Regions from separate parts of the Marinobacter shengliensis genome, predicted to be linked through region 1. Evidence: predicted binding sites of a transcription regulator. Region 1 holds the regulator's gene; the other holds the start of a gene.

Region 1 (3,413 bases):
ATCCGGCTGTCCTGGACCAGCTGGACCGTTTGAAGGGGGAGCAGCAAAGGGCGGTGACGGGTTTTCATTCGCAGCGGGGTCACGTTCTGACACAACGACCCACCATGAAAGACATTGATGAACTGGGCGCCGCGGCATATACCCAGTACCGGAATGTCTATTTCCTCGGCTTGCTTGAGCAGCCTGAAGTCGGTTTCGTCCCGTTTCAGGTCGTATCTTGCGGTCACTTGTGGCTGTTGGTCATAGCGGTTGGGGTGTACGTGGGTGCCGCCAGACAGCACCAGGCCATCGAGCAGGGAGACGTCCGTGCTGGATCCGGGGCGAATGTAGTGCGTGTGGGCGCCATGCAGCCGCAGGCCCAGATTGATCAGTCTGTGGGCGGTGCTGCGCCTGGCGGGGCCGCTGATGCCAATGGTGATCCCCGGCGATTCTGGTGCTTCTGAGGTCTCAGACATAACCGCGCTGTTTAAGCCATTGTTCCGTGGTGTCGCGCCATGAGCGGGTGAGATTGCGAAAACTGAATTTCCGGGCTTCGCGGAACAGTTCCCTGAGTTCTTTCAGGTGCTCTGGATGGTTTGCGATTCGCTCCAGTACCACCCAGTCGTTCCAGACCGTGGAAAAATGCCATCGGGGGTTGTCGATATCGCAATCGGGTAACCGGTAGTGCAGAGTCGGCCGGCTCTTGATTCTCGGGTCGTCCACATAGTCTTGCAACAGCTCTGAATCCAGGTGTGCAAACAGTGGCAGAAGGTCCAGGGCCTTGTTCCGCGTTGGGTTGAAGTTCAGGTAGTCTTTCATCAGCGAGGCCTGGTCGGGAGCATAATCTTCCGCCATCAGCATATCCGTGTAACGGCTGCTCCAGGGCTCGATGTAAGTGGTAAATTTTCGGCTTATGTCAATCTGATGCCGGGATTTGAGCCAGTCATAAAGTGCCGCGAAGGCCTGCAGGTAGGTGACAATGGTTGCGGGTTCCAGGTCCGGCAGTTCGGGATTGAGTTGCAGGCCGAAAGCAAAGTAAATCGCTTCCCGGCTGCCTTCCGCGCCAAGGTCGCGCAGCTCGTCTACCAGTTCTTCGATCAGACCCAGTCTGAAAAAGGGCAGAGGTGGGCCGACAATCTCAAGAGGCACAATGCGCTCGGCGGCAAAATCGATGACATCCATGGCGTGGGTGCCCAGTTCGCGGATTGACTCGGGCAGGCGTTCGTCCGCCAGGTCAAGATCCTTCACGGGGTCAGAGTCCAGCTCAATGGTGAAGGTTCCGGCGTCAGTCTCCAGGCGGCTGACATAACGCGACTCCAGCTCTGGGGTGCCTTTGAGCAGGCGGGCGACATGCTCGACCAGCTCATCGTAGCCCAGGCCGGAGAGTTCAATCTCCACGCCAACTCTACGCTCTTCTCCTTGATGATTACGAAGCCGCTCCGGCATCGCACAACGCTCTGTCGAATTCATTGGCACCTTGCATCCATATAATTCGCGGACTTAAACCATAACACACCGATATGCAGCGGCCCGATTACATGACAGAAAATTTCAATCGGGCTTTACACTGGATAAAACACTGTATATAGTCAAATCACTGTATATAAAACCAGGATGAAAAACCCGGAGTACATGCATGAAGCTGACCGCGCGACAGTCCCAGGTGCTGGATATCATCCGGCGGTACGTAGACGAAACCGGTTACCCGCCAACGCGGGCAGAAATCGCTGCCGAACTGGGGTTCCGCTCCGCCAATGCGGCAGAGGAGCACTTGCGGGCCCTGGCCAGGAAAGGCGCCATCGAAATGGTGCCCGGTGCCAGCAGGGGGATTCGACTGCCGGAAGTGGAGCAGGACCCGGGGTTACCGGTTGTCGGCCAGGTTGCGGCGGGCAGCCCGATTCTCGCCCAGGAACACATTGAAGAGCACTGCACTTTGCAGCCGGAATTTTTCTCGCCATCCGCCGATTACCTGCTCCGGGTGCGCGGCATGAGCATGAAAGACATTGGCATTCTCGACGGTGATTTGCTCGCAGTACATCGCACTCAGGATGTCCATAACGGGCAGGTGGTTGTGGCCAGGGTTGGTGAAGAAGTGACGGTAAAGCGGTTTCGCAGGGACGGCTCAAAGGTCTGGTTGATTGCGGAAAACGAAGAGTTTGCCCCGATTGAAATTGATCTGGCCGAACAGGAGTTGTTTATCGAAGGTCTGGGTGTGGGCGTGATCCGCCGATCAGATTTGCATTGATAACCAGCAATAAGAAACGATTAGCGCAGGTAGGTGAGCAATGGAACAGTTAAGCTTCACTCAGAACATGGCGTTCCAGCCGGCGGCCATCATGCCCGCCCGCACGGTGTCTACAGGAAAAGCACGGTCCACAGCCCTTCACTCATCGTCAGACGTCGGTCGGGGAACCAGGGATTTTGGCGGTAACGTGACGGAAATTATTCTTCCTGAAGGCCAGGTAGAGAACGTCCAGTTGCTGCTCCCTATGCTCACCCAGCTGAACCAGGAGAAGCGCTGGCTGGCACTGATTGACCCGCCACAGTCCCTGGTTGGCAAGTGGCAGAAAATGCACGGTATTGTGGCCAGTGAGTTGCTGGTATTGCGCTCAACCAACGATTACTCAGCACAGCAGCTGGCTGAGCGTGCTTTGAGTGCCGGTACCTGTCATGCGGTGGTGCTCTGGACTAACAAGCTCGGGCGTTCAGCCTTTGAGTCCCTTCAAAAGGCTTCGGCGCAAGGTAGCAGCCACGGCGTGGTGCTGCGTCATCGGTAAAGGAGTTCAGTGGAGGGTGTATTGGGGCTGGGGTTCGGCCAGATCATTGTCGTCATCGTCCCAGTCAATATCGTGTGCGATATTGCCGGCGGCCTCAATCCCTGCCGCAATCATCGCCTTGGCTACGCTCATGTCACGGTCTTCCATCATTTCCCTGGCCTCCTGCGAGAAGGAAATGCGCACCAACGGCGCTGCGTCGTCATCAATGCGGCGCAAGGCGTAGTCGCCATTGGCAAGTTGTACGATTTCAAAAAACGATGGTGACATTCGTTCAACCTTTGTCTTGGTGTATTCGATTCGGTGTGGGAATTTAACCAACAGGGTGGGGCTACCACTCGCTGTGTTGTTCCTCAAGCCGTTTGGCCAGTTCAGTCATGGCCGTCAGGGTCTTTCTGAGTGTGGCGGCGGACCGGTCCGGGCCCTGTTCGACTGAAACCGCGATGATATTCTCTTCGGTAACATTCTTGCGTGTGGTCGGAGGCTGGCTCAAAGCCGATTCAACCTGATCAAGATGGTTCCACCAGCTTCCCGATGTGTCCGCCAGTTCTCTCAAAAGCCGGGTCTCGTGTACCTCGTAAGGAAACAGTGTTTCCAGTTCTGCCAGTGTCTGCGGTTTTTCGGCTTTGTGCTGATGGTATCGCGCAATCATCACCAGCA
Region 2 (3,413 bases), 2.1 Mb from region 1:
GCCACGGCTTCGTCCGGGTTCACGTCTTTACGGGCTTCTTTGCCGAAGAACTCTTTTACCTTTTCCTGCACCAGCGGCATACGGGTCTGACCACCCACCAGGATAACTTCGTCGATTTCAGACGCCTTCATGCCGGCGTCCTGCAGGGCGACTTTACAGGGCTCCAGGCTGCGCTGAACCAAATCTTCCACCAGGCTTTCCAGCTTGGCGCGGGTCAGCTTCACGTTCATGTGCTTGGGCCCAGACGCGTCTGCAGTGATGTACGGCAGGTTCACGTCTGTCTGCTGGCTGCTGGACAGCTCGATCTTCGCTTTCTCACCGGCTTCCTTCAGGCGCTGCATGGCCAGGGAATCGCCGCGCAGGTCGATGCCACTGTCTTTCTTGAACTGGTCTGCCAGGTACTCGATGACCTTCAGGTCGAAGTCTTCACCGCCCAGGAAGGTGTCACCGTTAGTGGCCAGAACCTCGAACTGATGCTCGCCGTCGACATCGGCAATTTCAATAATGGAGAGGTCGAAAGTACCACCACCCAGATCGTATACAGCAACTGTGCGGTCACCGCTCTTCTTGTCCAGGCCATAAGCCAGGGCAGCCGCGGTCGGCTCGTTGATGATCCGCTTCACCTCCAGACCGGCGATCTTGCCCGCGTCTTTGGTGGCCTGGCGCTGGCTGTCATTGAAGTAAGCCGGCACGGTAATCACTGCTTCCGTTACCTTCTCGCCCAGGTAGTCTTCTGCAGTCTTCTTCATTTTCTTCAGAACTTCTGCAGAGATCTGGGGCGGTGCCATCTTCTGGCCCTTTACTTCAACCCAGGCATCGCCGTTGTCGGCCTTGGTGATCTTGTAGGGCACCATCTTGATGTCTTTCTGAACCACATCGTCCTCAAAACGACGACCGATCAGACGCTTGATGGCGTACAGGGTGTTATGGGGATTGGTGACCGCCTGGCGCTTGGCGGACTGACCAACCAGGGTCTCGTTATCGTCGGTGTACGCGATAATGGAGGGAGTAGTACGATCACCCTCAGCGTTTTCAATAACCTTTACCTTGTCACCATCCATGATGGCCACACAGGAGTTGGTGGTTCCCAGGTCGATACCAATAATCTTGCTCATCGAATCACTCCAAATCTTTCTGAATGCTGTCCCAGGGAGGTTTGCCCTGACTGTCGCTGTTTAATCGCTATATTGGCGCTTTAATCGGCTTTTCAAGCCTGCTCGTCGATTTTTGGTGCATCTTCGGCCTTAGCCACAACCACCATGGCGGGACGAACCACGCGACCGTTCAGCAGGTAGCCCTTCTGCACCACGGCAACCACGCTATTCGGCTCGGCATCTGGCGCGGGCACCATAGACATCGCCTCGTGCTGTTGCGGATCGAACGGTTCACCCACCGGGTTCACCTGTTCAACGTTGAATTTCTTGAGGCCGTTCATGAACAGGCCCAAAGTCATTTCCACGCCTTCGCGAATGGAGCCAACCAGCTCACCCGCATTTTCATGTCCTTCAGTACTTTCCACTGCCTTTTCAAGGCTGTCCGCCACCGGAAGAAGCTCTTTCACAAACTTTTCCAGAGCGAACTTGTGGGCCTTTTCCACATCAATTTCGGCTCGACGACGCACATTCTGCATCTCAGCCTGGGCCCTCAGCGCCTGGTCCTGGTATTCCTGCAACTGCGCCTTCAGCAATTCCAGTTCGGAACCTTCTTCAGCACCGGCGGTTTCTGCTTCGCCCTGCTCTTCTGTGGCGTTTACTGCCTCGTTCAGCTCGTCTACTTGTTCGTTGCGCTTATCGTCAGCACTCATGACAACTCCTGATGACTTTCCCTGGGCCCGAGGGCCTGCGGCTAAATGAGCCCCGCCTTGCACAGGCAGGAAAATACGACTTTGCGAACGGATATGGGGCCCACCCCTCAGGTTTCAACCTCAAACGATGCATTCTTTCAGATTTTCACGATTCGATTGTTTGCAAACAGGAAAAAGCCTGTATATATTCACAGCAACTGTATAGATCAACAGTATCCAGACAATTTTCAGAGAGTCTCCAATCCTGAGCGGAGGTTATCGGCATGCTCACACAACTTATGGTCTCCAACTACGCCATCGCCGAACGGGTCGACCTGCATTTCAGCAAAGGCATGACGGCCCTGACCGGTGAAACCGGCGCCGGCAAATCCATTGTTCTGGATGCCCTCAGCCTGGCCATGGGCGGCCGAGCAGATGCCGGTGCCGTGCGCCACGGCGCAAAACGAGCGGATATCACCGCCAGCTTCGACATCTCACGTATTCCGATTGCCCGGCAATGGCTGGAAGAACACGAACTGGATGACAAAGACGACTGCATCCTACGCCGGACCATCAGCAAGGATGGTCGTTCAAAAGCGTTTATTAATGGCCAGCCCTGCCCACTCTCCCAGCTCAAGGACCTTGGCGGCTTGCTGATGGACATTCACAGCCAGCACCAACATCAGTCACTGCTGCAAAAAGACACTCATCGGAAACTGCTGGACGAATTCTCCGGCGCCGAAGACCTGGCAGAGCAAACCCGGGATGCCTGGAAAGCCTGGCATAGAACCAGCCAGAAACTGGAACAGCGGCGCCAGAACGCCGACGAGGCGGAGGCAAAACTGCAACTGCTCCGGTACCAGGTGGAGGAGCTGGACCGGCTCGCCCTGGGCGATGGCGAACAGGAAGCGCTTGAACAGGAACAAGCGCAGCTGAGCCAGGCCGACGCGGTACTGCATAGCAGCCATCAGGCTGCCCTGCTGTGCACTGAGGACGAAACCAGTGCCGCCGACCTGGTGCGTCAGGCACTTCAGCAACTGGAGCAACTCCCAGTGGATGTGCCGGCACTGGCTGACACCATCCAGATGTTGACCGAAGCACAGATCCAGATTTCAGAAGCCGGGGACAACCTTCGGCATTTTGTTGAAGACTACGAAGCAGACCCCGCACGGCTGACCGAGGTCGAGGAACGCCTGAGCGCCATTTATCAGATGGCTCGAAAGCACCGCATCACACCGGAGGAATTGCCGGAACTGCACCAACGCCTGTCGAACGAACTGGCAGAACTGGATGGCGGCAAAGGCAGCCTCGAGCAGCTTGAGGCAGAGCAGCAATCCCTGCGCAAACGGTTTGATGAACTGGCCGGGCAATTAACGGCCAAGCGGGAGCAGGCAGCGGCGGAACTGGATCAGCGAATTGCTCAGGAGCTTGCACAGCTGAGCATGCCGGCCGTACAGTTTGTTACCAAACTGGGCCGCAACAGCAATGACGAACCAGCCCCCCACGGTATGGAAGATGTCGAGTTCCTGGTCAGCGCCAACCCGGGGCAACCCGCACGCCCACTGGCCAAGGTTGCCTCCGGGGGCGAACTGTCTCGGATCAGCCTCGCCATTCAGGTAGTGGTCGCCCA

The links. The regulator LexA, encoded in region 1, represses DNA repair genes until DNA is damaged. The targets are predictions, from matches to a motif close to CTGTNTNNNNANACAG.
Region 2: a site for LexA is predicted at 1,983-1,998, ahead of recN (DNA repair protein RecN). Genes of this name have one in related genera too.

The regions. Positions count from the first base shown of each region.
Region 1 is NZ_AP028062.1:1,573,475-1,576,887, forward strand. Features, by position in the region: gene QUE75_RS07150 (gamma-glutamyl-gamma-aminobutyrate hydrolase family protein) at 1-455, opposite strand, end outside; gene QUE75_RS07155 (amidoligase family protein) at 448-1,449, opposite strand; gene lexA (transcriptional repressor LexA) at 1,616-2,224, shown strand; gene QUE75_RS07165 (cell division inhibitor SulA) at 2,265-2,756, shown strand; gene QUE75_RS07170 (hypothetical protein) at 2,763-3,023, opposite strand; gene QUE75_RS07175 (DUF6586 family protein) at 3,085-3,413, opposite strand, start outside.
Region 2 is NZ_AP028062.1:3,643,540-3,646,952, forward strand. Features, by position in the region: gene dnaK (molecular chaperone DnaK) at 1-1,115, opposite strand, end outside; gene grpE (nucleotide exchange factor GrpE) at 1,208-1,804, opposite strand; gene recN (DNA repair protein RecN) at 2,068-3,413, shown strand, end outside.